2 regions of the Mesorhizobium sp. C264A genome follow, and region 1 is predicted to be linked to the other one. Evidence: predicted binding sites of a transcription regulator. Region 1 holds the regulator's gene; the other holds the start of a gene.

The links. The regulator PhoB, encoded in region 1, activates phosphate uptake and scavenging genes when phosphate is short. The targets are predictions, from matches to a motif close to TGTCATNNANCTGTCAT.
Region 2: a site for PhoB is predicted at 6,693-6,709, ahead of ugpB (sn-glycerol-3-phosphate ABC transporter substrate-binding protein UgpB). Genes of this name have one in related genera too.

What each region holds. Positions count from the first base shown of each region.
Region 1 covers NZ_JAMYVY010000002.1:1,899,745-1,915,331, reverse strand. Annotated here, with positions in the region: gene NKL04_RS28425 (sugar ABC transporter permease) at 1-1,270, opposite strand, end outside; gene xylF (D-xylose ABC transporter substrate-binding protein) at 1,415-2,455, opposite strand; gene NKL04_RS28415 (ROK family protein) at 2,721-3,956, shown strand; gene phoB (phosphate regulon transcriptional regulator PhoB) at 3,987-4,676, opposite strand; gene phoU (phosphate signaling complex protein PhoU) at 4,693-5,397, opposite strand; gene pstB (phosphate ABC transporter ATP-binding protein PstB) at 5,438-6,262, opposite strand; gene pstA (phosphate ABC transporter permease PstA) at 6,280-7,596, opposite strand; gene pstC (phosphate ABC transporter permease subunit PstC) at 7,593-9,053, opposite strand; gene NKL04_RS28385 (substrate-binding domain-containing protein) at 9,150-10,178, opposite strand; gene NKL04_RS28380 (PAS domain-containing hybrid sensor histidine kinase/response regulator) at 10,676-15,238, opposite strand; gene NKL04_RS28375 (hypothetical protein) at 15,427-15,587, shown strand, end outside.
Region 2 covers NZ_JAMYVY010000002.1:2,023,035-2,038,621, reverse strand. Annotated here, with positions in the region: gene NKL04_RS29040 (ABC transporter permease) at 1-1,322, shown strand, start outside; gene NKL04_RS29035 (ABC transporter ATP-binding protein) at 1,319-2,401, shown strand; gene NKL04_RS29030 (sn-glycerol-3-phosphate import ATP-binding protein UgpC) at 2,437-3,498, opposite strand; gene ugpE (sn-glycerol-3-phosphate ABC transporter permease UgpE) at 3,506-4,354, opposite strand; gene ugpA (sn-glycerol-3-phosphate ABC transporter permease UgpA) at 4,364-5,248, opposite strand; gene ugpB (sn-glycerol-3-phosphate ABC transporter substrate-binding protein UgpB) at 5,320-6,630, opposite strand; gene NKL04_RS29010 (bifunctional diguanylate cyclase/phosphodiesterase) at 7,110-9,557, shown strand; gene tlpA (thiol:disulfide interchange protein TlpA) at 9,649-10,341, opposite strand; gene argH (argininosuccinate lyase) at 10,376-11,776, shown strand; gene NKL04_RS28995 (hypothetical protein) at 11,845-12,051, shown strand; gene lysA (diaminopimelate decarboxylase) at 12,132-13,400, shown strand; gene NKL04_RS28985 (ArsR/SmtB family transcription factor) at 13,421-13,723, opposite strand; gene NKL04_RS28980 (threonine/serine dehydratase) at 13,774-14,715, shown strand; gene NKL04_RS28975 (TIGR02302 family protein) at 14,852-15,587, shown strand, end outside.

The DNA of each region.
Region 1 (15,587 bases):
GGACAGCGCCAACGACAATGCTCTGCAGCGGCGAGTCGATGCCGAGCAGCACCATGCCGGATTGCAGCGACTGCATCAGAAGCGCGCCGAGCATGGCGCCCATCACCGTTCCGGCGCCGCCCGCGAGCGACGTGCCGCCGATGACAGCGGCCGCGATCACCAAAAGCTCGTCCAGTGTGCCCAGCGCATTGGTTGACGCATTGAGACGGGCCGACGAGATCGCCGCGCTGATTGCAGCCAGCACACCCATGATCATGAACACCTTCATGGTCACCCAGCGCGTGTTGATGCCGGCGAGTTCCGCTGCCTCCGGATTGCCGCCGATGGCGAAGACATAGCGGCCGAAACGCGTGCGCTTGGTGATGAACGTCATGATGATGCCGACAATCACCGCCATCAGCACCGGTATGGCGATGCCATGCGCGATGAACAGCCCGCCTTCGGGAACGGTGATGCCGTTCTGCTGTGCGTACTGGCGCACGATGCCGATCGGCCATGGATAGGAATTGGCGATCCACACGGCGCCGAGGATGGCCGCGCAAGCGACCACGCCAAGCAAGGTCTCGGCCCAGACGGGGCGCAGTGGAAAGCTGAAGCGCTTGCGCTGCGAGCGACCGTTGAGCAGCGCGAAGGCGACCGCCGCGCAGGCGACAATGCCGACGATCCAGCTGGCAGCGGCGCCAATCGAGCCGCGTGGTCCGCCGCCCATCAGCTGGAAGGTGGCGTCGAGTGGCGCGACCGTGCGCCCGCTGGTGATGAGCCATGCCATGCCGCGCCAGACCAGCAGGCCACCAAGCGTCACGATAAAGGCCGGAACCTGCATATAGGCGATGATGAAGCCCTGGAACGCGCCGATCAGCAGACCAAGCACCACGCCGGCGGCAAGCGCGACGATCCAGAGCCAGGGGTTTCCAAGCTGGAAGCCGATGACGCGAATCAGGAATTCGGCCTGTGCCACGCCCATGATCATGCCGATCACGCCTTCGACGGAGCCCACCGAAAGGTCGATGTTGCGCATCACGATGACCAATACCATGCCGGTCGCCATGATCGCGACCGAGGACGTCTGCACCGACAGGTTCCAAAGATTGCGCGGCGTCAGGAAAAGCCCACCCGACAGGATATGTATGCCGACCCAGATGACCAGCAGCGCGCCGACCATGCCGAGCATGCGCGTGTCGAGCTCGGTCGCTTTCAGGAACCGGGCGACCGCGCCGAGTTCAGACGCTCGTGCCGTATCGGCCTGCGGATTTGAGGTCGTGTCGGTCATGATGTCCTCCAGCGGCTTGCCGTCTGGCGCGGATGCCGGACCACAGCCTAGAAGTTTGCCGCCGATGGCGGAAACACACAATTCTCGTAGAGAAAACGCCGCGGCTTGACAGCCGCGGCGCCTCATTTCTTCAAGTCGTCGAGATCAGTTGCAAGCCGCGACGCTGCCGGCGGCGACGCCCGTGCAGACTTCGTCCTTCTTGATCCAGCCGGCGTCGATGACGACGTTGAGGTTGTCCTTGGTGATCGCGACGGGGGTCAGGAACAGCGACTTGACGGTGTTGCCGCCAGGCGTGGTGAAGTCCTTGGCGCCGGCAATGTCGCCCGTCTTCTTGCCATCGGCAAGCTGCGAGGCGATCTCGGCGGCGTTCTTGCCGAGTTCGCGCGCGTCCTTCCACACCGACACCGTCTGCGTGCCGAGCGCGATGCGGTTCAGAGCGGCATGGTCGCCGTCCTGGCCGGAGACCGGAACCGTTCCGGCAAGGCCCTGCGCCGTCAGCGCGGCGACAACGCCGCCGGCGGTGCCGTCATTGGCCGCAACCACGGCATCGACCTTGTTGTCATTGGCGGTCAGGAACTGTTCCATGTTCTTCTGGGCATTGGCCGGCAGCCAGCCATCGGTATAGGCCTCGCCGACATTCTTGATCTTGCCCGAGTCGATGGCTTCCTTGAGCACTTCCATCGAGCCCGAGAACAGGAAATCGGCATTCGGATCCGAGCCCGAGCCCTTGATGAAGACATAGTTGCCTTCGGGCTTCGCCTTGAACACTTCGCGGGCCTGCATGCGGCCGACTTCCTTGTTATCGAAGGTCAGGTAGAAGACGTCCTTGTTCTCGATCAGGCGGTCATAGCCGACGACCGGAATGCCTTCGTCCAGCGCCTTCTGCACCGCCGGGCCGATGGCCGAGGCGTCCTGCGCCAGGATGATCAGCGAGTTGGCGCCCTGCGAGATCAGGCTTTCGACGTCGGTCAGCTGCTTGCCGGGATTGGACTGCGCGTCGGCCGAAATGTACTTGTCGCCGGCAGCCTCGATCGCCGTTTTCATCGCCGCCTCGTCGGTCTTCCAGCGCTCTTCCTGGAAGTTCGACCACGACACGCCGATGACCTTGTCCTTCGCCTGCGCGACCGACATCAGCGCCAGCGACATGGCGACACCCGCCAGCATGGCGGCTGCAAATCTGTTCATCATAATCCTCCCTGCGCCGCGTGCGGCGCGACAAAACTGGCCCGAGGGCCGGCACACAGAGGCCCTATTTTTTCGAGCCTCGAAAAAATACTGGTTCAATGATAAGGCGCTGTCAACATCGATTCTGATGGATTCTGATGGCCTTGCCGAATTTTTTCGAGGTCCGCAATAAACAATGACAGGGCTGCCGGCGTCTGCCAATATTTGGCTGGTGCCGTCGAACGCCTTCACTATCATGAGGCGCGAGGAGGCCGGGAGGAAACAAATGTCGGTTGGAATCCGCCACGACGATCTGCGCCGTCGCAACCGTGCCATGGTGATTTCGGCCGTGCGCCGGGCCGGCCAGCCGTCGCGGACCGAGATTGCGGCGACCACCGGCCTCAGCCACTCGACCATATCGGCAATCTCGTCTGATCTGATTCAAGAAGGCGTCCTGATTGAAGGCAAACCTGGCGAGACAGGCGCACTGAAACGCGGCCGGCCGCAGGTCGGCCTTGGCCTCAACCCGGAAGCGGCGGCGGTGATGACCGTCGTGCTGTCGCTCAATTTCCTGTCCGTCACCGTCATCGACTATGCCGGCCACGTCGTCGCCGAGGAACAGCGCCGGCTGGACACGCTGACCAAGCCGCGCGACGAGCTGATTGGCGAATGCGTAGCAATCGTCCGGCGGCGGCTTGAGGATCCCGACCTCGATGTCCAGAGCATCGCCCGCATTGCCATGGGCATCCAGGGCATCACCGATTCGCAGGCGCGCGCCATGCTGTGGTCGCCAATCACGCCACTGACCGACATTGCCTTCGCCGACATGTTGGAAGTGGAATTCGGCATTCCGGCCACCATGGAGAACGACTGCAATATGATGGCGGTGGCGCTGCAATGGCGCCAGCCCGAGCGCTACCGCGACAACTTTATCGCCATCCTCTTGTCGCACGGCATCGGCATGGGACTGGTGCTGAAAGGCGAACTGTTCACCGGCACCCATTCCTCGGGCGGCGAGTTCGGCCACATGATCCACCGTCCGGGCGGCGCGCTCTGCCGCTGCGGGCGGCGCGGCTGCGTCGAGGCCTATGCCGGAAACTACGCCATCTGGCGCAGCGCCAAAATGATGGGCGAGGATGCCGAGCCGGTCGATATCGGCGACGCTGATATGCGCGCACTCGCCGCGCGCGCCCGCGAAACCGATGGCCCGGAGCGCGAAGCCTATCGCAGGGCCGGTGAGGCGCTCGGCTTCGGCCTCGGCAGCCTGTTTGCTCTGATCGATCCGGCACCCGTCGCCATGGTCGGCGTCAGCGCCGCCGCCTTCGACCTGATCGAACCGGCATTGCGCGAAGCGATCGCCCAGACCGCCGGCGGCCAGCACTCGAAATCGATCTCCTTCGACACCGAGCCCAACGAGCTGCCGCTGATCCGCGAAGGCTGCGCCATGCGCGCGCTCGGCTTCGTCGACCAGGAGATTTTCGCGCCGGGCATTCAGGCGAAATCCGGCAAGCATGTCGCCTGAATGGCCGGCAACGGCGCGACGCGCAGCATCCTAGTCTTCCCTAATAGCGTAGCCGGCGCCGCGAATGGTACGGATGACATCCGGCATGCGGCCGTTGTTGACGGCCTTGCGCAGCCGCCCGACATGCACGTCGACGGTTCGCTCGTCTATATAGATCGTCTCGCCCCAGACATTGTCGAGCAGTTGGCTGCGCGAGAACACGCGGCCGGGATGGCGCATCATGAATTCGAGCAGCCGGAACTCGGTCGGTCCGAGCCTGATCTCGCTCTTCTTGCGGTAGACCCGGTGCGATTCTCGATCGAGCACGATGTCGCCGACCTTGAGCACGCTCGACAGCACTTCCGGCTTGGCGCGGCGCAGCAGCGCTTTCACGCGCGCCATGAACTCCGGCGTCGAGAATGGCTTGACCAGATAGTCGTCGGCACCGGTGGACAGGCCGCGCACGCGGTCGCTTTCCTCACCGCGCGCGGTCAGCATGATGATCGGCAGCCGCTCGGTTTCGGGCCGCACTCTAAGCCGCCGGCAGAGCTCGATGCCGGAAACAGCCGGCACCATCCAGTCGAGCACCAGGAGATCGGGCACGTTTTCCTGCAGGCGGATCTCGGCCTCGTCGCCGCGTGTCACCACCTCGACCTGATAGCCTTCGGATTCGAGGTTGTAGCGGAGGAGCACGCCTAGTGGCTCCTCGTCCTCCACGACCATGATGCGTGGCGCGATCATAGGCAGTTCACCCTCATCAGGCCGGCGTGGCCATCGCCGTCTCGTCCTGCTTCGGACGATTGGCGGGCAATTGCTGGCCGGTCAGCACATAATACGCATTTTCGGCGATGTTGGTGACATGATCGCCGATGCGCTCAAGATTCTTGGCGCAGAACAAGAGATGCGTGCAGGCGGTGATGTTGCGAGGGTCTTCCATCATGTAGGTCAAGAGCTCACGAAACACGGACGTGTATTTGACGTCGATGCGCTCGTCGTCATTCCTGAGTTTTGCAAGAGCTGCCGCATCGGTGGCGGCATATTCCTCGACGACGCCTTGCACCTGGATCAGCACCAGTTGCGCCATGGCATCGATGGAGTGCGAGAGGTCGCGCGGCGTGACGCTCAAGCCCACGGTGCCGACGCGTTTGGCGATGTTCTTGGCGAGATCGCCGATGCGCTCGAGGTCGCCGGCCATGCGGATCGAGCCGACCACGGCGCGCAGATCGTTGGCCATCGGCTGGCGCTTGGCGATCAGCGTGATGGCGCGGTCGTCCAGTTCGCGCTGGCGCGCATCCATGATGGCGTCGTCGGAAACGACACGCTGTGCCAGCGCATTGTCCGAATTGAGCAGCGCCCTGGTCGAGCCGCTGACCATCGAGCCTGCCAGATCGCCCATGTCGCGGATCAGCTTGCTGATCTGCCCGAGCTCTTCATCGAAGGAGGCGACGGTATGTTCACCCATGATCTTGGTCCTCGTGCCTGAAATTCACCCGCCGGAAGGTTCAGCCGAAGCGGCCGGTAATGTAATCTTGGGTGCGCTTGTCGTCGGGGTTGGTGAACATCTTGTCGGTTGCGCCCTCCTCGACGAGATAGCCGAGATGGAACATCGCCGTGCGCTGCGACACGCGCGCCGCCTGCTGCATCGAATGGGTGACGATGACGATCGTGTAGTTCTGGCGCAGTTCGTCGATCAGCTCCTCGACACGGGCGGTGGCGATCGGATCAAGCGCCGAGCAGGGCTCATCCATCAGGATCACTTCCGGCGACACGGCGATGGCGCGCGCGATGCACAGGCGCTGCTGCTGGCCGCCGGACAGGCCGGTGCCGGGCTCCTGCAGGCGGTCCTTGACCTCGTTCCAGATCGCCGCCTTCTTCAGGCTCTGCTCGACGATCTGGTCCATGTCGGACTTGCGCTTGGCCAGCCCATGGATGCGCGGGCCGTAGGCGACGTTCTCGTAGATCGACTTCGGGAACGGATTGGGTTTCTGGAACACCATGCCGACGCGTGCGCGCAGTTCGACGACATCGATGTTCTTGTCGTAGATGTCGTCTTCATCGAGCGTGATCTTGCCGGTCACCCGCGCCGAATCGATGGTGTCGTTCATGCGGTTGAGGCAGCGCAGGAAGGTCGACTTGCCGCAGCCGGACGGGCCGATCAGCGCCGTCACCTGGTTCTGGCGGACGTCGAGATTGACGTCGAACAACGCCTGCTTCTCGCCGTAGAAGACGCCGACCTTGTCGCCGCGCATCTTGATGACTTCGTTCGACTTGGCGTTCATTTTGTCGCCCACTGCATTTTCAAGGGACTGTTCGGTCATGATGTTCATACCAAATTGCCTTTTTTCTACCAGCGCCGCTCGAACCGGCGCCGAAGCACGATCGCGGTGATGTTCATGGCCATGAGGAAGACGAGCAGGATGATGATGGCGCCGGACATGCGCTCGACAAAAGCGCGCTCAGCCTCGTTTGCCCACATATAGATCTGCACCGGCAGCGCGGTCGCCGGATCGAAAGGCGTCGTCGGATAATCGGCGACGAAAGCGACCATGCCGATCAAGAGCAGCGGTGCTGTCTCGCCGAGCGCACGCGCCAGGCCGATGATGGTGCCGGTAAGGATGCCCGGAGCGGCAAGCGGCAGGATGTGGTGGAACACCATCTGCATCTTGGAGGCGCCGAGGCCGAGCGCCGCCGAGCGGATCGACGGCGGCACCGCGGCAAGGGCGGCGCGCGTGGCGATGACGATGGTCGGCAGCGTCATCAGCGTCAGCACCAGGCCGCCGACGAAGGAAGCCGAGCGCGGCATGCCGAGGAAGTTGATGAACACGGCAAGGCCGAGCAGGCCGAAGACGATCGACGGCACCGCCGCGAGATTGTTGATGTTGACCTCGATCAGGTCGGTGAAGCGGTTCTTCTTGGCGAATTCCTCGAGATAGATCGAGGCGGCGACGCCGATCGGCAGCGCCAGCAACAGCACGATCACCATCATGTAGAACGAGCCGATGATCGCCACGCCCATGCCCGACGTTTCGGGCCGGCTGGAGGCGCCATAGGTGAACAGGCCGGTGTTGAAATGCTCGGCCATCACGCCGTCGGCTTTAAGCTTGTTCATCCAGTCGATCTGCTGGTTGGACACCTTGCGGCGCGCTTCATCGACGCCGAGGTCGATCTGACCCTTGAAGGCCGAGTCGAGGTTCGCGGCAGCCAGGATGTCGACGTCACGCGTCCTGCCGATCACCGACGGATCGGCGGAGACGATGTCGCGCAGCTGGACGCGGGCGCCTTCCGACAGGAAGCCCTTGAGCTTCAGCATCATCGGCTTGTTGGCCGGATCGATGCCGAGCTTGGCCACCAGCGCGTTTTCGGCGAGCTTGGGATAGTTCGCCTTGATCAGCACGGTAGGGTCGGTGGCGCGCTTGCCGGAGGGATCGATCACCTTCTCGTCGAAGGTCACCGGCAGCGTCACGGTCGTCTGCCAGAAGGCGGTGTAGCCTTTCGAGACGATGGTGATCAGCATGATGGCCAGGAACGCCAGGCCCACCGAGATCGCAATCACGCCATAGATGCGGAACCGGCGTTCGGCGGCATAGCGCGCCTTCAGCCCGATGTCGCGGCGCGGACGCGCGACGGCACCCGCCATCGTGTCCAGGGGGATGTCGGTCATTCGTACTGCTCCCGGTACTTGCGCACGATGTAGAGGGCGACGATGTTCATCACCAGCGTCAGCGCGAACAGCGTCAGGCCGAGCGCGAAGGCGACCAGCGTCTGCGGCGAGTTGAACTCGAGATCGCCGGTCAGCTGGTTGACAATCTTGACGGTGATGGTCGTCATCGCCTCGAACGGATTGGCCGTCAGATTGGCGGCGACGCCCGCCGCCAGCACGACGATCATCGTCTCGCCGATGGCGCGCGACGCCGTCAACAGGATGGCGCCGACGATGCCGGGCAGTGCCGCCGGCAGGATCACCCGCTTGATCGTCTCGGAGCGCGTGGCACCGAGGCCGAGCGAGCCGTCACGCATTGCGCGCGGCACCGCGGTGATGATGTCGTCGGACAAAGAGGACACGACCGGGATCAGCATGACGCCCATCACCAGGCCGGCGGTGAAGATGCTCTGGCCCTGGATGAAGGGAGAGCCGCCGGTGAGGGCTGCCGAGAGGTCGCGCAGGAACGGTCCGAGCGTGACCACGGCGAAGATGCCGTAGACGATGGTCGGGATGCCGGCCAGCAGTTCAAGCGCGGGCTTGACCACCGACCGGACGCTGCGCGAGGCGTATTCGGACATGTAGACCGCCGACATCAGCCCGACCGGCACTGCGACCAGAAGCGCAACGGCGGCGATGTAGAGCGTGCCGGCCAGTAGCGGGATCAGGCCGAACTGACCCTGGCTGCCGCCGGAACCGGCGGCGGCGAAACGCGGATCCCACACCGTTCCGAAGAAGAAGCTCATCGGCGACACGCTCTCGAAGAAGGTGATGGTCTGGAACAGCATCGACAGCACGATGCCGACCGTGGTCAGGATGGCGATGGTCGAGGCCGCAAGCAGCCCCCACAGCATCAGCTTCTCGACGTTGTTGCGCGCCCTGGCGCGCGGCGCGATCTGCCTCAGCGCATAGAAGGCGCCGGCGACCGACAGCGCGAAGGTCAGCACGGCGCTGAACAGGCCGAGCCGGTCCTGGACCTGGTTCGCCTCGACCGCGATCGGAATCATATAGTCCTGGGTGTCGCTGGCCAGTGCCACGCCCTTGGCGGCGAGCAGCGGCTGCAATTCGGCGAAAGTAGCGGGAAGTGCGGTATCGCCATCGAGCCGGCGCAGGCCCTTGGCCAGGCTCTTCACCAGGCTGGCGTCGAGCGCTTCGCTGGCCACCTTTGTGTCGGCGGTGCGCTCGGGCAAAGCGGCATGGATATGCCGGTCGAGATAGAAGGAAGAGCCGATATCCCAGACGGCGAGCAAAAGGACGGCAGGCAGGACCGCGATCAGAAAGGCCCACCAGCCATGATAATGCGCGCGCGAATGCGGCTTGACCTTGCCGGTATCCTGCGCCGCGGCGCGCTGGCGGCCGATCACAAAAGCGACCACGCCTATGGCAATGACTATGGCGAGTACGAGCAAGGACGACATCACCCACCCCAGGGAAAATTCAGATCGCCGCCGCCGTTGCGGCAAGCGGCGAAATCAGGGCGCGGATTTGGTCCGCGCCCTGATCCGGTCGGTTGATTACATTGTCTTTCCGGCGGCGAAGGCGTCGCGCTGGCCCTGACGTTCGGCGTCGGGAGCGGAAACCAGGCCGTACTGGGCGAGCGGGCTTTCCGGGCCGATCATCTGGTCATCAAGGAAGAACTCGACATATTCCTTGAGGCCGGGAACGACGCCCAGATGCGCCTTCTTGACGTAGAAGAACAACGGCCGCGACACGGGGTACGTGCCATCGGCGATGGTCTGCGTCGAAGGCACGATGCCTTCCACGGTAGCGACCTTCAGCTTGTCGGCATTGTTCTCGTAGAAGGCGAGGCCGAACACGCCAACGCCGGTCTTGTTGGAGTCGATGCGGGCCAGCGTCTCGGTGTAGTCGCCATCGATGTCGACAGCCTTGCCGTCCTTGCGGATGGCGATGCAGGTCTTGCCGATTTCCTTGTCGTCGGCGATGCCGGCAGCCTTCAAAGCGGCCTTGTCGCAGCCGGCGTCGAGCAGCTTGGTCTCGAACACTTCACGGGTGCCGTGCTTCTCACCCGGGATATAGGCGGCGATATCCCAGTCGGGCAGCTTCGGATTGACCTGGTTCCACTTGGTGTTCGGGTTGTCGACCAGCTTGCCGTCGACCACCAGCTTGGCGGCGAGCGCCTTGTAGATGTCGGCGGGAACCAGCGCCCAGTCCGGACCCTTGATGTCGGTGGCAAAGACGATGCCGTCATAGCCGATGCGGACTTCCTGGACGTCCTTGACGCCGGCGTCGGCGCAGGACTTCAGCTCGTCCTTCTTGATCGGGCGCGAGGAGTTGGCGATGTCGATCGTGTCTTCGCCGACGCCCTTGCAGAACTCCTTGATGCCGGCGCCGCTGCCGCCGGACTCGACCACCGGGGTCTTGAAGTTGGTGAAGGTTTCGCCGAACTGCTCGGCGACGATCTTGGCGTAAGGCAGCACGGTCGACGAACCGGCGACCTGGATCTGGTCACGCGCAGCGGCGACACCGGACGATGCGGCGAACGCTACCGCCACGGCCGATGCCGTAACGAGGAATTTCTTCATGTGGCCTGCTCCTGTTCGGAAGATGGTCTCTTGGCGCCCTCTTCAAACCGGCGCCCGCTGAGGCCAATAGCCTTCGATTATTACAGTCGCATGACAGTTTCGTGTCAGCCCGGTAACGTCGCACAGACGCCTCGTGAGCCGCAGCCTTTAAGCCGGTTTGTGGGGATGGAAGTTGCCGCTGGAATCAGACGCTTGCGCGATTCGTGCTGGCATCAAGTCCCGGCAGATCGCAGGCCGCGATGCCGAGAAAGAAAAACCGGACGGGAGCGCGTTGCCCGTGGCCAGAGCGAATTTTGGCCGAGCCATCGCCAAAAACAGGTCCGTTGGGGTAGATTCGACGCTGTTTCTTGTCGGCGGTCGCTTGCTCCCGCCCGTAACTGAATGAGCGGTTTCGTTGCGACCATTGTCCTGACTGGGCGCCAGCTTTGATATGGTGCGATCGCACCATAGCCTTGGCTGTTGCGGCGCGGCCGAATCCCGGCCGGCGCCGCAGGTTGCTATCCAGCGTCTCGTTGGGCTTCGCCTGATATGCCGACCCAGCGCTCGACCTTTTCGAGCAGCGCCCTGGGGCTGATCGGCTTGGGCAGATAGTCGTCCATGCCGGCTTCCAGGCAGCGCTCACGGTCGCCCTTCAAGGCATGCGCGGTGACGCCGACGATCGGGATATGCATACCCGTATGTTCTTCCAGCCGGCGAATTGCGGCGGTGGCCTCGAGCCCGTTCATCTCCGGCATCGAGACGTCCATCAGGATCATGCGCGGATTAAGCCGGCCGAAGGCATCAAGCGCCTTGCGGCCGTTGCCGACGATTTCGAAACTGTAGCCGGTTTCGCCGATTATCTGGGTGAACACCATCTGGTTCACTTCATTGTCCTCCGCAACGAGGATGTCGAGCCGACGTTCATCCCCGGCGGCCCGGGCGCGGGCACGAACCGGCGGCGGTTGCAGCAGGGCGCGTTCCGAGGCAGCGAGCGGCGGCTTTGCCGGCGACGGTTCGTTCCTGCCGCCGCCGGAACCGCTGCTTGCCGCCGGCAGCACACGGCCGTCTGTGATATTGTGATGGTGCCGCTGGATGGTGGCGACCAGCGTTTCCAGAAGCACCGAGGAACGCGCCGGCTTGATTAGCTGGGCGTCGATGCCGAGATCGCGATAGCTGGTGTTGGCGAGCGACTGGTCGACCGAAGTCAGCATGATGATCGGCGTGTCGGCCAGCCCTGCGGTGCTGCGCACGACGCGCGCCATCTCGGCGCCGCTCATCCCCGGCATCTGATAATCGAGCACGACGCAATCGACCGGCACGCCGTAGGCAGCCGCGGCGACCAGCACCTTGAGCCCTTCGGGTCCGCTTTCGGCGGCGCAGGAATCGAAGGTCCATGACGCCATCTGCTCGCTCAGGATCGATCGGTTGACGGCATTGTCGTCGACGATCAGCACCCGTGAGCCGGTCACGTCGACCGGCATGATCCGCCGTCCGGTCTGTTCCTCGGCCCTGGGCAATGTCACGGTGAACCAGAAGGTCGAGCCCTTGCCTTCGGCGCTCTCGACACCGATCTCGCCGCCCATCAACTCGACCAGCCGCGAGGTGATGGCGAGCCCGAGCCCCGTGCCTTCGTGGCGTCTGGTCGACGAGGTGTCGGCCTGACTGAATTTTTCGAAGACGAGCTTCAGTTTCTGCTGCGGAATGCCGATGCCGGTGTCGGTGACCGAAACGGTAAGCTTTGTCCCCGTCGGCCCCCTTTGTCCGGTCACGTCGACCAGCACGTGGCCTTCGTCGGTAAACTTCACCGCGTTGCCGACCAGATTGGTGACGATCTGCCTCATGCGACCGACATCGCCGACGAACAGGCTTTCCAGGCCCGGCTCGACGCGCACGATGAGCTCGAGGTCCTTCTCCTTGGCGCGCGTCGATATCAGCGTCGCCACATCCTCGATCGCTTCGGGCAGGTTGAAGGGCGCAGGGTCGAGCACCAGCTGTCCGGCATCGATCTTGGAGAAGTCCAGTATGTCGTTGATGATGGTCAAGAGCGCGTTACCCGATTTGACGATGATGTCGGTGAACGTCTTCTGCTTGGGATCGAGGTCGGATTTGGCCAGCAACTCGGCCATGCCGAGTACGCCGTTCATCGGCGTGCGGATCTCGTGGCTCATATTGGCCAGGAATTCCGACTTGGCGCGGTCGGCCAGTACGGCGCGCTGGCGCGCCTCGCGCAGTTCGGCCTCGCGCAGCTTCAGTTCGGTGATGTCGGTGGTCGACCCAATCAGATAGAGCGAACCATCGGACGCGATCATCGCGCCCTTGCGGGCGAACTGGTGGCGCACGCTGCCGTCGGCAAGCGTCACCGTTTCCTCGATCTCCTGTGTATCGCCTGTGCGCAGCACGGCGAGATCGCTGTTGACGAAGGCTTCGCCGTCCTCGCCGAAAATCTCGATGTCCGTCTTGCCGATCGCGTCTTCCCTGCGGAGGCCGGTGAGGTCGCACCAGCCCTTGTTGACGTAGAACTGCCTGAGGTCGGAGCGCTTGGCGTAGATCGACACCGGCACGTTGTCGATGAGATTGCGGAACACCTCGTTCTCGCGCATGCTCTCTTCCAACGCCTGCTCGCGCGCCTTGACGTCGGTGATGTCGGTGCTGGACCCGACCAGGTGCACCGACCCATCGAGCGCCACCAGCCGGCTCTTGCGCGTCATCAATTGCCGCACCGTGCCGTCGCGATGGGTAACGGGCTCCTCGATCTCGCGGCCGCGGCCGGTGACGACGACCTGGGTGTCGTCATGGGTGTAGGTTTCGGCGTCGTCTATGCCGAAAAGCTGGAGATCGGTTCGGCCGATGACCTCCTCCTTGGGGATGCCGGTCAGCGCGCACCAGGCCTTGTTGACGAATTCCATGCTCAGATCCTGCGCCTTGATGAAGGCGGCGACCGGCAGTTCGTCCATGACGTGGCGGAACAGGTCGATCTGGCGCATGCTTTCCTGCAGCGCCTTTTCGCGGCTCTTGATCTCCGAGATGTCGACGCGCACGCCGATGAAGGTGCCGTCCTCGGTGCGCATATCGTAGACCTGATACCAGCGGCCGTCGGGATTGCTCCGTTCGTAGGAGGAGTTCGGCAGGCGGTAGCGGGCGAGAATGGCATCCAGCCAGATGTCTCGATCGCCGTCATAGAGCTTGTCGGTCTCCGGATCGCCACTGAAGCGGAAATATCCCACGGAATGTCCAAGTTCCAACGCCTCGCGGAAGGTGCGGCCGGGCTGCCATGCCGGTTTCAGCGCCGGCAGCGTGTCCTGCAGCTTGCGATTGGCAAAGATGAACTTGTCGTCGCGGTCATAGATGATGACGGCCGCCGGCAGCGACTCCAGCACCGTGGCGAGGTTCTTGCGCGCGTCCTCGGCCTCGGTCTCGCGGCGCTTCATGTCGGAAATGTCGAACAGGAAACCGGCGACATAGTTGCGGCCACTGGGCATGCCGACGCGGTTCTTGCGCACGATGCGCGAGCGGCTGGCGCCCTCGGCGTCGAAAGTCTCCTCGACCTCGTAGGGCGTGCCGGTCGCCAGCACGGCGCGTTCGCTGTCTTCGAATTGCGCGGCGTCCTTTTGCTTGAGGAAGTCGCCGCCGGGCCTGCCCAGCATCGCTTGCGGGCTCTGTCCGAACAGTGCCGAAAACGCCTCATTGACGAAGACGAAACGCAGATTGTCGTCCTTTACGAAGATCGGGTCCTTGACGCCGTTGATCACCGCCTCGGCCAGCCGCGATTTCTCCAGCGCTTGGGCGAGTTCAGCCTCGCGATCCTTCATGTTGGTGACGTCGACATAGGAGATCAGCCTTTTGCCGCCGGCGAGCGGCGCCAGCGAGGCAATCAGCGTACGGCCGTCATTGCGTGGCAGTTGCCTGGAGCCCACCAGGCCGGCCGAGATTTCTGCTTCGCGCTCGGCGATGTGGTCCTGCCATTCCGCATCGTCAGCACCGTACGGGTCCATATCGCGGCTGGCCTGCATCAGTTCGCGGAAGCCGCAGCCGATGCCGGCGCGCCGGGGATCGATTTCCCAGAAATCATAGAAGGCGCGGTTGATCACCTCCGCGCGCATGTCGGCATCGAGGACGAGCACGCCGATCGGCATCTGGTCGACCATCGTGCGAAGATTGGCGAAGGTCTCGGTGATCTTGGCGTTGGCACTCTCGATCTCGGCGTCGCGACGCTTGAGCTCGGAGACGTCGTAGTAGGTCAACAGCCGCTTGCCGCCGGACAACGCCGTCACGGAGAACATCATCGTCCTGCCATTGGCATGGAGAAATTCGCGTGGCGCAACCGAGCCGGCGCTGATCTCCTCGATGCGGGTGGCGAGGTAGTGCTGCCACTGCTGTCCATCGAGATCGCCGTAGATGCCGTTGCGGCGGTTGAGTTCCATCAACAGGCTGAACGGCGCGCCGACCGTGACGGCGCCGTCGGGGATCCTGGAGAGCTCGCGATAGGCCTTGTTGACGATGAGCGTGTCGAACTTCGCGTCAAGCACCACGACGCCCATATGCATGGCATCCATTGTCCGCTCGAGATCGGCGAGGTGCTGCGTAGCCTCGCCGGCCGGCGGATCGCTCTCGTCCTGCCGCAGTTCGTCCAGCGCACCGGCCAGTGCCGTGACGTTGCGGCCGATGCCGCGATAGCCGATGAATTCGCCTTCGCCGTCGAACCGCGGGGAACCGGTGATCGAAACCCAGCGGCAGCCGGGACGGCCGCCCTTCAACTCATAAACAAAGTCGCGAAACGGCCGATGCGCCTGCAGATCCTCCAGATGCGCGGCGGCGTGTCGATTGCCGTGCACCATCTGCTTGAGGAAATCGAAGCGGAAACGGCCAAGAATGCTGGCGGGATCGATGCCGGTGGCGGCCTGGTAGTTCTCCGAAAGCCAGGAAAAGCGCAGCTCGGCGTCGGTCTCCCAGACCCAGTCGGCGCCGGCCCCGACCAGTTCGCGCAGCGCTTCGGGCGAACCCCCGACGGACGTATCCTCGCCGTTCACCACCCCTTTTAGGGAACCGCGTCCGCCACGTGTTCCAACAGTCCCGTCAGCCATCCCGTTCCCACCCCGAAAGCCAAGGCCGAACCCCCTCAGCGGTTCGCCGGCGGAATGTGCCCGAGAAGCATTAATGATCCGCTAACCATAACCAATCCAGACTGCGGCCAGAGCCACATTGCCCTGCGGTATTCCGCCGGTTGTCGGCGGAACCCCGGCCGGGCTATAAGTCGGCGGGGGTGTTGCTGATGACCGGTTGGATCGTGCCTTGTTTCCTGTGCATGGCGCTGCTTGCGGGCAGCGGCTGCGCACGCAGCTATGACGGCACGGTGGTGATCCCGAAGCCGCTCGATATCAGGCGGGTCTGGGATCGCGATCCGTCGCAGACTGAGGCCAGCCGGATGCAGGC
Region 2 (15,587 bases), 120 kb from region 1:
TGCTGTCGGTGACGCTGGCATGGCTGACCGAGCGCAGCGACCTGCCAGGCGCCCGCCTCTGGGCCTGGCTGTCGGTCGCGCCGCTTGCCATCCCCGCCTTCGTGCACTCCTATGCCTGGATTACCCTGGTCCCGGGACTGCATGGCCTGTGGGCCGGCGTGCTGGTGTCGGTCCTTGCCTATTTCCCATTCCTCTATTTGCCACTAGCGGCCGCATTGCGCCGGCTGGATCCCGCCCTGGAAGATGCGGCCGCAGCGCTTGGCCTCGGACCATGGCGCGTGTTTTGGCGCGTCGTGCTGCCGCAGCTCAGGCTCGCCATTTGCGGCGGTGCGCTGCTGGTTGGACTTCATCTGCTTGCCGAATATGGCCTCTATGTCTTCATCCGCTTCGACACTTTCACCACCGCGATCGTCGACCAGTTCCAGTCGACCTTCAACGGCCCCGCCGCCAACATGCTGGCCGGCGTCCTGGTGACATGCTGCTTCGTGCTGCTCGCTCTGGAGGTGCTGGTGCGCGGCGAAGAGCGCTATGCCCGCGTCGGCTCAGGCGCGGCGCGCCACCGGCAGCGCTCGAGGCTCGGGCGCGCCACGCTGGCTTGCCTGGCTCTGCCTGCCGTCACCACGCTGCTCGCCATCGGCGTGCCCTTCGTCACCATCGGCCGCTGGCTGGTCGCCGGCGGCGCCGATGTCTGGCGTTTGGACGAGATCGGCCTGGCGCTGGGCCAGACGCTGTTCCTGGCGCTGGCCGGCGCCTTGCTTGCGACCATCGCCGCCATGCCGATGGCCTGGATCTCGATCCGCGCGCCGGGACCGCTGCAGCGGCTGCTCGAAGGCTGCAACTACATTGTCGGTTCGCTGCCCGGCGTGGTCATCGCGCTGGCCTTGGTCACCATTACCGTGCGCATCGCCATGCCGCTCTACCAGACGCTGTTCACAATCCTCGTCGCCTATGCCCTGATGTTCCTGCCGCGCGCCTTGATCAGCCTCAGAGCCTCGATCGCACAGGCGCCGGTCGAGCTCGAACGCGCCGCCGCCAGCCTTGGCCGGCCGCCGCTGAAGGCGCTTTGGTCGACAACGATTCGCCTGTCGGCGCCGGGGGCTGCGGCCGGCATGGCGCTGGTCGCGCTCGGCATCATGAACGAGCTGACCGCCACCCAGATGCTGGCGCCCAACGGCACGCGCACGCTGGCCATGGCGTTCTGGTCCTATAGCGGCGAGATCGACTATGCCTCCGCCGCCCCTTACGCCTTCATCATGGTGGCGATGTCGCTGCCGCTGACCTGGCTGCTCTATGTCCAGTCGAAACGGATGGCCGGGCGATGAGCTTTCTCGAAATCAATGGCCTCACCAAGCACTACGGCCCGGTCGCAGCCCTTGCCGGCATCGAGCTCAGCGCCGCAAGCGGCAGTCGCACCGCGATCGTCGGCCCGTCCGGCTGCGGCAAGACGACGTTGCTGCGGCTGATCGCCGGCTTCGAGGCGCCCGACCAGGGCCGCGTCGTGCTCGACGGCGAGGTGCTGGCCAATGGCGGCCATGCGGTGCCGGCGCACCGCCGCGGCATTGGCCTGGTGGCGCAGGACGGCGCCCTGTTCCCGCATCTCAGCATCGGCGACAATATCGGCTTTGGCATGGCCCGCGGCGAGGACCAGCGCGCCGAGCGCATCGCCGAGCTCGCCTATACCGTCGGGCTCGACAAGGCGATCCTCAAGCGCCGCCCGCACCAGCTCTCCGGCGGCCAGCAGCAGCGTGTGGCGCTGGCCCGCGCCATGGCGATGAAGCCCAGGCTGATGCTTCTCGACGAACCGTTCTCGGCGCTCGACACTGGTCTGCGCGCCTCGATGCGCAAGGCGGTCGCCGAACTACTCGAAGCCGCCGGCATCACCACCATCCTGGTCACCCACGACCAGGCCGAGGCGCTGTCCTTCGCCAGCCAGGTGGCGGTCATGCGCGACGGAAAGTTCTCTCAGATCGGCACACCGCGAGAACTCTATCTGCAGCCGAAAGACCGCATGGTTGCCGAGTTTCTTGGCGACGCCATCATCTTGCCGGCAAAGATTTCAGGCGGCTTCGCCACCTCCTCGCTTGGTCGCATAGCCGTCGACTCGAAGGAGCGGCGCGACATCGCCCGCATCATGCTGCGACCGGAGCAGGTGCAGGTAAAGCGCACGTCGCGCGAAGGCATGTCGGGTCCTGCGGGCACGATATTCGCCGAGGTGACGGACTCGGAATTCGCAGGCTCGATGTGCACCATTGCCGTGCGGCTGTTGAACAACCCCGATCCGCCCGACGCCGCGGCAATAGGCAGCACGCCGCTGATCCTGCGCAAACCGGGTATCGACGCGCCTTCCGTCGGCGAGATCGTGCGCCTGACCGTCTCCGGCAAGGCGCATGTCTTCGCCTGAACTGCCGATGCGTCGGATTGGCGCGAGCGGCTGCGTCAATCGACTCGTTTCCCAGCATTGTCGAACCAATGCAGCTTCTCGGCCCTGGCCACGACGCGCAGTTGATCGCCGGGTTTGGCCGTGGCGCGGCCGGCCACACGCACGACGATGCGGTTGCCGCCGGCGGCACAGTGAAGAAAGCTTTCGGCTCCCACAGGTTCGACCGCCTCGACCGCCGCAGGCAGAATAAGCGCGCCGGATGATGCCTCGGCACTGAAGGTGACGTCGGCATCCTCAGGGCGGAAGCCAAGCGTGGCGGCGTTCGTGGGCGCAAAGTCAATCGTCTTGCCATCAATCAGCGCTGGACCAGCCGATGCTTGCAAAAGAGGCAAAAGGTTCATCGGGGGCGCGCCGATGAAGGAGGCGACGAAGGTCGAGGCCGGCTTCTCGTAAATGTCAAGCGGCGCGCCCGTCTGCTCGACCAATCCGCCATTCATGACGACGAGAATATCGGCCAGCGTCATCGCCTCAAGCTGATCGTGGGTGACGTAGACCGAGGTGACACCGAGCGAGCGCTGCAAATTCTTGATTTCAACCCGCATCTGGCCGCGCAGTTTGGCGTCGAGGTTGGAAAGCGGCTCGTCGAACAGGAAGACTTTCGGATTGCGCACGATTGCGCGACCCATGGCCACGCGCTGGCGTTGGCCGCCGGAAAGCTCGCGTGGGCGCCGGTCGAGCAGCGCCGTGAGTTCCAGCACCTTGGCGGTCGAGCGAACCCTGCTGTCGATCTCGTCCTTGGGAGTACCCCGGTTGCGCAACCCGTAGGCCATGTTGTCGTAGACCTTCATATGCGGGTAGAGCGCATAGTTCTGGAACACCATGGCGATGTCGCGCTCGGTCGGACCGATCGTGTTGACGATCTTGCCGTCGATAGCGACGGTGCCGGAAGAAATGGTCTCAAGCCCGGCGATCATCCGCAGCAGCGTGGACTTGCCGCAGCCGGACGGCCCAACCAGCACGCAAAGCTCCTTGTCGGGAATGGCGATCGAGACACCCCTCACCGCCTCGACGCCGCCGGGATAGACTTTCTTCACATCCTTCAGATCGACGGTCGCCATCAGCTTCTCACTTTTCGGAATCGACAAGTCCGCGCACGAACCAGCGTTGCATCAGCACCACGATCAGGATCGGCGGCAGTATGGCCAGCATCGCGGTGACCATGACCAGATGCCATTGGGTATCGGCATCGGCGAAGGAGACCATCTTTCTAAGTGCGATGACGATGGTGTTCATGTCATTGCTGTTGGTGACGAGCAGCGGCCACAGGTACTGCGTCCAGCCATAAATGAAGAGGATGACGAACAGCGCCGCGATGTTGGTGCGCGACAGCGGCAGCAGGATGTCGAAAAAGAATCGCCATGGTCCGGCGCCGTCGACACGCGCCGCTTCCACCAACTCACCTGGGATGGTCATGAAGAACTGGCGAAACAGAAGCGTGGCGGTGGCCGAGGCGATCAGCGGAATGATCAGGCCGGCATAGGTGTCGATCATGCCGAGATCGACCATCACCTTGTAGGTCGGCAGGATGCGCACCTCGACGGGAAGCATCAGCGTGATGAAGATCAGCCAGAAGAAGACCATCCGAAGCGGAAAACGGAAGAACACGATCGCATAGGCCGAAAGGATCGAGATGAAAATCTTCCCCACCGCGATGCCGAGCGCCATGATCGTGGTGTTGAGCAGCAATCGGCCGACACTGACGCCGCCGATGCGGCCGACACCGCCGAACAGCGCCTCGCTGTAATTGTTCCAGACCTGGTCGCCGGGCAAAAGAGGCAATGGCGGCTTGAGGATGGTCTGCAGCGTCTGCGTGGAGGCAACGAAGGTGTAGTAGATCGGGAAAGCGACGATCAGGATGCCCAGGATGAGCACGGCGTGGGCGATGAGGGCGCGAAGCGGGGACTGACCAATCATCGCTCGCGCTCAACCGTAGTGGACTTTGCGTTCCACATAGCGGAACTGGATGGCCGTGAGTGAGATGACGATGACCATCAGGATGACCGACTGCGCGGCCGAATCGCCGAGGATCAAATTGACGAAACCGTCATTGTAGACCTTGTAGACCAGCGTCTCGGTGGCCTTGCCTGGCCCGCCGCCGGTGACGGCATGAACGATACCGAAAGTGTCGAACAGCGCATAGACAGTGTTGACGACCAGCAGGAAGAAGGTCGTCGGTGCGAGCAGCGGGAAGACGATGGTCCAGAAGCGCTTCGTCTCCCCGGCGCCGTCCATGGCCGCCGCCTCTATCAACGTCTTCGGCACCGCCTGCAGCCCGGCGACGAAGAACAGGAAATTGTAGCTGATCTGCTTCCAGGCAGCCGCAGATACCAGCAGGATCATGGCTTGGTTTCCGTTAAGCAAGGGATCCCAGGCGATGCCGAGACCTCTCAACGCGTAGGCCAGCGAACCGATCGAGGGGTTGAACAGAAACAGCCACAACATGCCGGCAATCGCCGGCGCCACCGCATACGGCCAGATCAGCAGCGTGCGATAAAGGCCTTTGCCGCGCACCACCTTCTCGGCCATGACGGCAAGCAACAGGGCCACACCCATGGCGACCATCGCGGTCGCCAGAGAGAACACCAGCGTAACTTTGATCGAGTTGAGGTAGGCCGGGTCGGCCAGCACCTTGCGAAAATTGGCGAGCCCGACGAACTTGCTCTTCAGCCCGAACGGGTCTCCCCTGAGCATCGACTGGTAGAGCGCCTGCCCCGTCGGCCAGTAGAAAAAGATCAGCGTAATGGCGAGTTGCGGCGCCACCAGCAGATAAGGCAGGGTCTTGTTGGGAAAGACGACGCGTGGAGACAGGGTGATTCCCTCGCTGTGCAGGAAATCGTCCACGCGGGTCCGCGTGGACGAGGTTCAACTGACAAATCGCTTCAGTTTCCGATCGCTTCCTGAATCGCCTTGTTGCCGCGTGCGACCGCGTTGTCGAGCGCCTGCTGCGCAGTCTGCTGGCCGGCCAGCATCTTCTCGAACTCCTCGTTCTCGATGTCGCGCACCTGCGGCAGGTTGACGAGGCGCACGCCCTTCGAGTTCTCGGTCGGCGCCTTGCCCAGCATCTGCAGGATCGGCGTCTCACGGCCCGGATTCTTGTCATAGAAGCCGGACTTCTTGGTCGCCTCATAGGCAGCGAGCGTCACCGGCAGATAACCCGACTTCTGGTGCAGATACTCCTGCACTTCGGTCTTGGACAGGTAGGAGAAGAACGCCGCGACGCCCTTGTATTCCTCGTCCGATTTGTTGCCGAACACCCACAGGCTGGCGCCGCCCGGCGTGGTGTTCTGGGGCGCGCCCTTGGCGTCACTATCATAGGGAAGCTGGCCGATGCCGTAGTTCATGCCCGACTTGACGATGTCACCGAGACCCCCCGACGATTCGGTGAAGATGCCGCATTCTCCGGCAAGAAAGATCTGCTTGGCTTCGGATGTACGGCCGCCATATTTGAAGGTGCCGTCCTTGGCCAGGTCGGCGAGCGCCTGGAAATGATTGACGAAGATCGGCGCATTGATCTTGAGCTCGACGTCGGTTCCGGCAAGTCCGTTCTGGTTGGTGCCATAGGAAACGTCGTTCCAGGCAGCGAAGGCCTCAAGGTGGATCCAGGTCAACCACGTCGAGGTATAGCCGCAGGAAGCGGCGCCGCTCGCTTTGATCTTCTTGGCGGCTTCCCACACCTCGTTCCAGGTCTTTGGCGGATTGTTCACATCAAGCCCGGCCTTCTGGAAGATATCCTTGTTATAGTAGAGGATGGGCGACGAGGAATTATAGGGGAAGGACAGCATGGTCCCGTCCGGCTTCGAATAGTAGCCGACGATGCCGGGCAAATACTGGCTCTTGTCGAAGGTCACGCCGGCGCTGGTCAGCACATCGGCCACCGGCTTGATCGCACCTTCGGCGGCCATCATGACGCCGGTACCCACGTCGAACACCTGGATGATGTCGGGCGCTTGCCCCGCACGAAAGGCAGCGATGCCGGCATTCAGCGTTTCGGGATAGGTGCCCTTGAAAACAGGGAGAATTTCATAGTCGCTCTGGCTGGCATTGAAATCCTTGGCGATCTTGTCGACCACCTCGGCATTGGCGCCGGTCATTGCATGCCACCAACTGATCTGGGTGGCGGCGAAGGCGGAGGTGGTGGAAAGCAGGGTCAAGGTGGCGGCAACACCGGCCGCAAAGCCGAACAACTTCATGTTTCATCTCCCGTTTGTCATTGGCGAAAGGGGCGCTCCCGCGAACGCAATATGTGTCTCTGATGACAATCGGACAACGGATTTGTTGCTGTTTCGTGAATTTCATACCCGGCTAACTTCGCGCCCCCTCGCCTTGCAACGAGGACCGAGAGAAATGCCAAGCCGGCTCAGCGATAGAATGGGGCATGGTGGGCCTGCAAGGATCGCCGACCGCCCAGCGATGCGTGAAGGGCCCGCGTGACAGCGCCACGCACCTGCACCGTGCGGCCGCCAAACCGGCGCTCGGCCAGATCGAGATCGGCCGAGCGGCATCGCGCCAGGCGCTGCTGTAACCGTGCGTCTGGAATGAGACAGGATCGCCGCAACGTACAACCCGAAAAACCCGCTGTAGTTGTAGTTCGCATAACCGATTCTTCGTCAAGCGTGGCATACTAATCAAGTGGACGGCTTGATTGCTGTGGGAGAGCAGGTGGGGCGAGATGCTGACGGTCTATAATTGTATCGTGCATGAGCACGATCTGAGACTGGTCGCACTGGCAGCGCTCATTTGCGGTATTTCTTCCTTCTCGGCGGTCAACCTGCTTCGCCATGTCGACCGCTCGAGCGAGCGCAACCGCTATACCTGGCTGATGATAGCAGCCACTTCCACCGGCTTCGGTATCTGGGCGACGCACTTCATCGCAATGCTTGCCTTTTCTCCCGGAATCCCCAACGCCTACAATACGGAAATGTCGGCGCTTTCGCTCGCCGGTTCCGTCGCCCTGACCGCTGCGGGCATGTGGATCGCCACCTTGCGCCGGGGCATCGACTACCCTCTGGTCGGCGGCGCGGTCCTCGGCGCTGGTATCGCCGCCATGCACTATATCGGCATGGCCGCCTTCGAGGTCGAAGGGCGCATCGTCTGGAACCCGCTGCTGGTCGGCGTCTCGGTGCTGACAGGCGTCACCCTCGCCGCGCTGGCGCTGCTGGTGGTGTTGCGACGGCCGTCCATGCAGGCCACAATCGCCGCCGCCATCCTGTTGACGCTGGCGATCTGCAGCCTGCACTTCATCGCCATGGGCGCGGTGTCGATCTTCCCGGACTCCTCCATCGAGATATCGCAGTTCACGGTCGAACCGGTGTCGCAGGCCTTCGCCGCCGCTGCAGTCAGCCTGGCTATCCTGGTGCTTTCAGCCGCAGCATTGTGGATCGACCTTCGCTTCCGGCGTCACAAGCTCGAGGCCGAGCGCATGCACGGCCTCGCCAACGCCGCCGTCGAGGGGCTGATCGTCTGCGATGGCGCCCGCATCGTCAGCGCCAATGACAGCATCGCGGCACTCACCGGCATTGCGCCGGAAGTGCTGAACGCCATGCTGCTTGGCGATCTCTTCGGCGAACGCACCGCGGCCGGCATGTCCGACTGCAGCGGACAGGCACAGGAAGCCGAACTCAGAGCCCATGACGGCGCCACCATCCCCGTCGAACTTATCGCCAGAAGCATCGACTATTGCGGCAAGCGGCACAGCGTTGTCGCCGTGCGCGACATCCGCGAACGCCGGAAGGCCGAGCAGGAGATCCTGCGCCTCGCCCATTTCGACCCGCTGACCGAGCTCCCCAACCGCCGCAGTTTCTCCGGCCGGCTCGAGGCCGAAATTGCCGCAATGGACCGCGGCGGCAAGGGTGGGCATCTTGCGCTGCTGCTGCTCGACCTCGACCGCTTCAAGGAAGTGAACGACCTGTTCGGGCATGGCGCCGGCGATGCCATGCTGCAGAAGGTGGCGCTATGCGCCTCCGCCGTGCTCCGCCACGGACAGATGCTGGCGCGTCTCGGCGGCGACGAGTTCGCCATCATCGCTCCGAACCTTCCCGATCCGCAGGCGGCCGGCCGCATCGCCGAGGCGGTGCTGGCGGCCATGCGCGAGGAAAACCGGCTGTCGGTCGGTGGCGGGCTGGTGTCGGCCAGCATCGGCATTGCACTTTATCCGCTCGACGCCGATGAGCCGACACTCCTGGTCAGCCACGCCGACACCGCGCTCTACCGCGCCAAGGCCGAGGGCAAGGACACTTACCGTTACTTCGAGGCCTCGATGGGCGCCGAGGCGCGAGACCGGCGCGTGATGGAGCACGAACTGCGCCAGGCCATGGCGCGCGATGAGTTTCGCCTCGTCTACCAGCCACAAAAGGAGATCAGCAGCGGGCGGATGGTCGGGTTCGAAGCGCTGATCCGCTGGCGCCATCCGCAGCGCGGCGACGTGTCGCCGGCGACCTTCATCCCGGTGGCCGAAGACAGCGGCGTCATCATCCAGATCGGCGAATGGGTGCTGGCGACGGCCTGCGCCGAGGCAGCGCGCTGGAAGAACCCTCTCACCGTCGCGGTCAATGTCTCGGCGGTGCAGCTCCACAATCCGAATTTCAGCCGCAAGGTGCATGAAGTCCTGCTCGGCTCCGGCCTGACGCCCGGCAGGCTCGAACTCGAGATCACCGAAACGGCGCTGGTCAAGGACATGCCGCGCGCGCTGGCGACCTTGCGCCAGGTGAAGGCGCTTGGCGTGCGTGTGGCGATGGACGATTTCGGCACCGGCTACTCCTCGCTGTCCAATCTCCGCGCCTTCCCCTTCGACAAGATCAAGATCGACGGCTCATTCATCAAATCAGTCGACAGCAACGGCCAGGTGGCAGCCATCGTGCGCGCCGTTCTGGGGCTTGGCCGCGGTCTCGGCCTGCCGGTTCTGGCCGAGGGCGTCGAGACGCTGGGCGAGCTGAAATTCCTCGACGCCGAGGCCTGCGAGATCGGCCAGGGCTACTATCTAGGCCGGCCCAGCCCGATCGAGGCGTTCAGCGAACTGACCGGCGTAGCGGCACCGGCGGCACAAGACGACGCCGGCGTCAAACAACGCGGCGGCAGCATCTTGATGCTGCCGCCGGCGGCGGCCCTGCGCTCAGCCTAGAGCAATTAGTGTGAAACGGTTTTCCGTCCGAAATTGCGTCGAAACAAAAAAGTTAGCGCGGGTAGCCGTTTCGACGAAACGGTGAACCGCTCTAAGGGGCGAGTGCGGCCTCGACCAGGCGCTTGGCATCCGGTCCCGACCATTCGGCCGGTCCGTTCATATGCGCGACCAGGCAGCCTTCGCCATCGATCAGCATGGTGACGGGGAGGCCTAGCGCCAAGCCGCGCGTCTTGACGTCGTTGAACAGCGCCAGCGTCGAATCGCGGTAGTAGCCGAGCGACCCGATGCCGATATCGGCGAGGAACTTCTTGGGCTTCACATCGTCGCCGGCATCGACATTGACCGCGACCACTTCGAAGGCATCGCTGCCCTTTTCCTTCTGCAAGGCGTCGAGCGCCGGCATTTCCGCACGGCAGGGCGCGCACCACGTCGCCCACAGGTTGAGCAGCACGGTCTTGCCGGCATGATCGGCGATCGTCATCGGCTTGCCGTCGGGACCGTTGAAGGCGAGACTTTTCAGCGATTGCGGCGGATCGGCGGGCAGCAATGCCGCCACCTGGCCGGTGGCCGCGGCGGCAACCTTTTTGGCGCGGTCGCTCTTGGCGGCGCAGGCGACGTCGTCCTTGCTGTTGCCCGCGCCGGCCGCAGGTGCGCTGCCGGTGGCTGCGTTGTTGCCAGACCCGCTCTCGCTGACATATACCGCGACCGCGCCGGCCAGCACGCCCGCCAGCAAAGCGGCGAGGATCAGGCGCGGGGCCGGGAAGTATCTGTTACCGTCTGCCATTTTCTAAGACTGCTCCGGAGCACGGGTTATAGCGATGAGCGACAAGAAGGCCAGCAACCAGATGTGGGGCGGACGTTTTGCCTCGGGTCCGGCCGCGATCATGGAAGCGATCAACGCGTCGATTTCGTTCGACCGCAAACTCTATGCCCAAGACATAAGAGGTTCGATCGCCCACAGCGAGATGTTGGCTGAAACGGGCATTATTTCGGCGGCCGATCAAGAAAAAATCGCTCACGGGCTGAACACGATCCTGAAAGAGATCGAGGCCGGCACGTTCGAGTTCTCGACCCGGCTGGAAGACATTCACATGAACATCGAGGCCCGCCTTGCCGACCTGATCGGCCCGGCCGCCGGCCGCCTGCACACCGCCCGCTCGCGCAATGACCAGGTGGCGGTGGATCTCCGGCTCTGGGTCAAGGACGAGTGCTTTCGCGTCGCCGAGGCGCTGAAGGGGCTGATCTCAGCCTTGCTCGATCGCGCCGAGGAGCATGCGGCGACCGTGATGCCCGGCTTCACCCACATGCAGGCGGCGCAGCCGGTGACCTTCGGCCACCATTGCATGGCCTATGTCGAGATGTTTTCGCGCGACCTGTCGCGCGTCCGCGACGCCATCGAGCGGATGGATGAAAGCCCGCTCGGCGCGGCAGCGCTTGCCGGCACCAGTTTTCCGATCGATCGCCACAAGACCGCCAAGGCGCTCGGCTTCCGCGAGCCGATGCGCAATTCGTTGGACAGCGTCTCCGACCGCGATTTCGCGCTGGAGTTTTTGAGCCTGGTGGCGATCTCCGCCACGCATCTGTCGCGGCTCGCCGAAGAAATCATCATCTGGTCGACGCCGCAATTCGGCTTTGTCAGACTGTCGGACAGTTTCTCCACCGGCTCCTCAATCATGCCGCAGAAGAAGAACCCGGACGCCGCCGAACTGGTGCGCGGCAAGACCGGCCGCGTCACCGGCCATCTCGTCGGGCTGCTGACGGTGATGAAGGGCATGCCGCTGACCTATGGCAAGGACATGCAGGAAGACAAGGAATCGGTCTTCGACGCCGCCGAGACGCTCGATCTGATGCTGGCGGCGATGACCGGCATGGTGCGCGACATGACGGTCAATGCCGCCGCCATGAAGAAGGCCGCCAGCTCGGGCCACGCGACCGCGACCGACCTCGCCGACTGGCTGGTGCGAACGCTGGGCCTGCCCTTCCGTGAGGCACACCATGTCACCGGCGGCGCAGTGGCGTTGGCCGAAGAGAAGAAGGTGAGCCTTGAAAAGCTGTCGCTGGAGGATCTGCAGTCGATCAACCCCGGCATGACGGCAGACATCTTCTCGGTTCTGGCGGTGCAGAATTCGGTGAAGAGCCGCACCAGTTTCGGCGGCACGGCGCCGTCGGAGGTCAGGAAGCAGATCCGCAGCTGGAAAAAGCGCATCGCCAAGGCATGATGCCGGGGTGCAATGCGCCTAAAACTCGGTTAAAAGCGCAGCACATAAAGTTTCGGACGGATGGATCGATGACCGCAAGCAGGATTTTGGTGACGCTGACGCTGCTGACGGCGATGGCTGCCGTGACCGCTTGCGGCCGTAAGGCTGGTCTCGACACGCCCTATGAAGCGGCCGTCCAGGCCCGCAAGGACGCCGAGCGCGCCAAACAGCCGGTGCCGCCGGAGCCGGAAAAACCGGTCGTGGACAAGAAATTCATCCTCGACCCGCTGATCTAGGGCCGATGAGACCGGCTTGGTCTTTCTGACCAGGTCTCGTGCTAACCAGGTCTCGTGCTCCAACTTCCGGAAACACTCTCGTGAACCATTTCGACTACCGCGACGGCGTGCTCCATGCCGAGGACGTGCCGATACCAGACATCGCCGCAAGCGTCGGCACGCCGTTCTATTGTTATTCGACGGCAACCTTGACCAGACACTACCGGGTGTTCGCCGGGGCTTTTGCCGGTCTCGACACGCTGGTCTGTTACGCCTTGAAGGCGAATTCCAACCAGGCGGTGCTGCGGACGCTGGCAAAGCTCGGCGCCGGCGCCGATACCGTCTCGGAAGGCGAAATGCGCCGCGCGCTCGCCGCCGGCATCCCGGCCAGCAAGATCGTATTCTCGGGCGTCGGCAAGACCGCGCGCGAAATGGATTTTGCGCTCGAGGCCGGCATTCTCTGCTTCAATGTCGAATCCGAGCCGGAGCTGGAGTTGCTGTCGGCCCGCGCCACCGCGCTCGGCAAGGTGGCGCCGGTCTCGCTGCGCATCAACCCGGATGTCGACGCCAGGACGCACAGGAAGATCTCCACCGGCAAGGCCGAGAACAAGTTCGGCATTCCATGGCAAAGGGCGCGCCAGGTCTATGCCCGCGCGGCCAGTTTGCCGGGCACCAAGCCCATCGGCATCGATACCCACATCGGCAGCCAGATCACCGAGTTGCAGCCCTTTGACGATGCTTTCGCGCTTCTGGCGGAACTGGTCGGCGCGCTGCGCGCCGATGGCCACGCCGTCGAGCATGTCGATCTCGGCGGCGGCCTCGGCATCCCCTACCGCACCGACAACAGCCCGCCGCCTTTGCCCGATGCCTATGCCGAGATCGTCAGGAAGCATCTGACAAAGCTTGGAGTGAAGGTGATGTTCGAGCCGGGCCGGCTGATCGTCGGCAATGCCGGCATTCTGGTCTCGGAAGTGATCTTCGTGAAGGAAGGCGACGCCAAGAACTTCCTCGTCGTCGACGCCGCCATGAACGATCTGATCCGGCCGACGCTCTACGATGCCTTCCACGACATCAAGCCGGTGGTGCAGCCGCCGGCCGACACGCCGCGCATGGCGGTCGACGTCGTCGGCCCGGTCTGCGAGACAGGCGACTATCTCGGCCTCGACCGTGACCTGCCCCGGCTCAAGTCTGGCGACCTAATTGCCGTCACCACCGCCGGCGCCTATGGCGCGGTGCAATCCGGCACCTACAACACCCGCCTACTTGTGCCTGAGGTTCTGGTCGACGGCGACCGTTTCCACGTCGTGCGCCGGCGCCAGACCTATGACGAGCTGATCGGCCTGGATTCGGTGCCCGACTGGCTTGCATAGGAGCCGGCACGGCGGCTGCGCTACAGCCGGTTTTGGATGAGCATCCTTGTGTCGGCGATCCTGTCCTCGTCGCGGCGGTAGAACGTCCATTGCTTGATTCGCTTGGGGCGCAGCAGGCCGGCCTGGGTAAGCACGCGCATATGTTCGGAGAGCGTCGCCTGAGTAATGCCGAGCTTCTCCGCGATCAGCAGCGCGCAAACGCCGTCCTCGACCAGATCGCCATCTGCCTGGGCCGGGAAATGCGCCTGCGGATCCTTCAGCCAGTCGAGGATCTGCAGCCTGCGTTCGTTGGCCATCGCCTTGAAGACATCAACCTCTTGCATTTAGCCATTTTGCCAAGTTACTAATTGCTGTCAATCCCAAGGAGATGGTCATGACGAACGGCAACACCGTCACGCGCGAACGCATCGCCGCGATGGAACCGCGCATCCGCCGCTATATCAGGCACACGCCGGTGCTGCGCGTCGACATGGCCGATTTCGACCGGCCGCCGCTGGCGGTCGACCTCAAGCTCGAATGCCTGCAGCATTCCGGTTCGTTCAAAGCGCGCGGCGCCTTCACCAATCTGCTCGAACGGCCGGTGCCTGCGGCCGGCGTGGTTGCGGCTTCGGGCGGCAATCATGGCGCCGCGGTCGCCTATGCCGCCATGCGGCTTGGCCACAAGGCGACGATCTTCGTTCCCGAAGTCAGCCCGGCGGCCAAGCTGCAGCGCATCCGCGGCTACGGCGCCGAACTGATCGTCGGCGGCGCCCGCTATGCCGAGGCGCTGACCGCCAGCGAGGCTTTTGCTGAAAAGACCGGCGCGCTGCAGATCCATGCCTTCAACCAGGAGGAAACATTGGTCGGCCAAGGCACGCTCGGCCTCGAAATCGAAAACGATCTGCCCGACATCGACACGCTGCTGGTCGCTGTCGGCGGCGGCGGCCTGATCGGCGGCATCGCCGCCTGGTTTGCCGGCCGCATCAGGATCATCGCCATCGAGCCCGAAGGCGCGCCGACGCTGCATCACGCCTTCGAAGCCGGCCACCCCGTCGATGCGCCGGCCGAAGGCGTCGCCGCCGATTCGCTGGCGCCCAAACGCGTCGGCGAGATGATGTTCCCGATCGCCGAGGCCTTCGTCGAACGCTCCATCCTGGTCACCGACGACGCCATCATCGCCGCGCAAAAGGCGCTGTGGGAGCGGGTGCGGATCATCGCCGAGCCGGGCGGCGCAGCGGCCTTCGCAGCGCTGCTGTCCGGCCGCTACACGCCGGCGCCGGGCGAGCGGATCGCCGTCCTTGTATGCGGCTCGAATACCGATCCGGCGAAATTCTAAACCTTGCTTCGACTGAAGTGGGACGCAACCCCGTCAAAGCTTTTCAAGTTTTCCGGAACCGCCTCGCCTTTGCCGTGTTTGCTGGTAAACTTCTGCTTGTTGAGTCCGGGCTATCCCGCCCGGGTAGGAAGGGCCGATGACGGAACGCACCATTTCCAGTGGCGATCGCAGCCTGGCCGGGCGGCTTGCCCTGAGCCGGCTGGCGACACGGGTCTCGATGACGGTCGAGCGCGGCTGGCCGCTGCTTCTGCCGCTGCTCATCGTCGCCAGCCTGTTTCTCAGCCTCTCCTGGCTCGGCCTTTTCCCCCGGCTGCCTGACATTGCGCGCATTATCCTGGTCACGGCGTTCGGTATTGCCACGCTGGCGGCGCTCTATCCGCTGCGTTTCTTCAAGCTTCCATCCGCCGCTGAAATCGACCGCCGTATCGAGGCCGCCAACCAGTTGCAGCACAGCCCGGTGCTGGTGCAGACCGACCGTCCCAGCGGCAAGGAAAGCATCTTTTCCCAGGCGTTGTGGCGCGAACACCAAAAGCGCATGGCCGACAAGCTCGGCAGCCTTGGCGCCGACCTGCCGCGTACCCGCGTGCCGGAGCGCGATCCGTGGGCATTGCGTGCCGTGGCGGCGCTGCTGTTGGTCACCGCTTTTGCCTTCTCCTTCGGACCGTCCGGCGGCAGGATGTCCGATGGTTTCAGTGCCCATGCGGCGCGCGACATCGTACCGCCGCGCATCGATGCCTGGGTGACCCCGCCGGCCTATACCGGCAAGCCGCCCATCTTCTTGACCGCGCCAGTCATCGATGGCAACGCCAAGCAGGCGGTTGCCACCTTCACCGTGCCGCAAGGCAGCGACGTCTCGCTGCGCGTGACCGGCG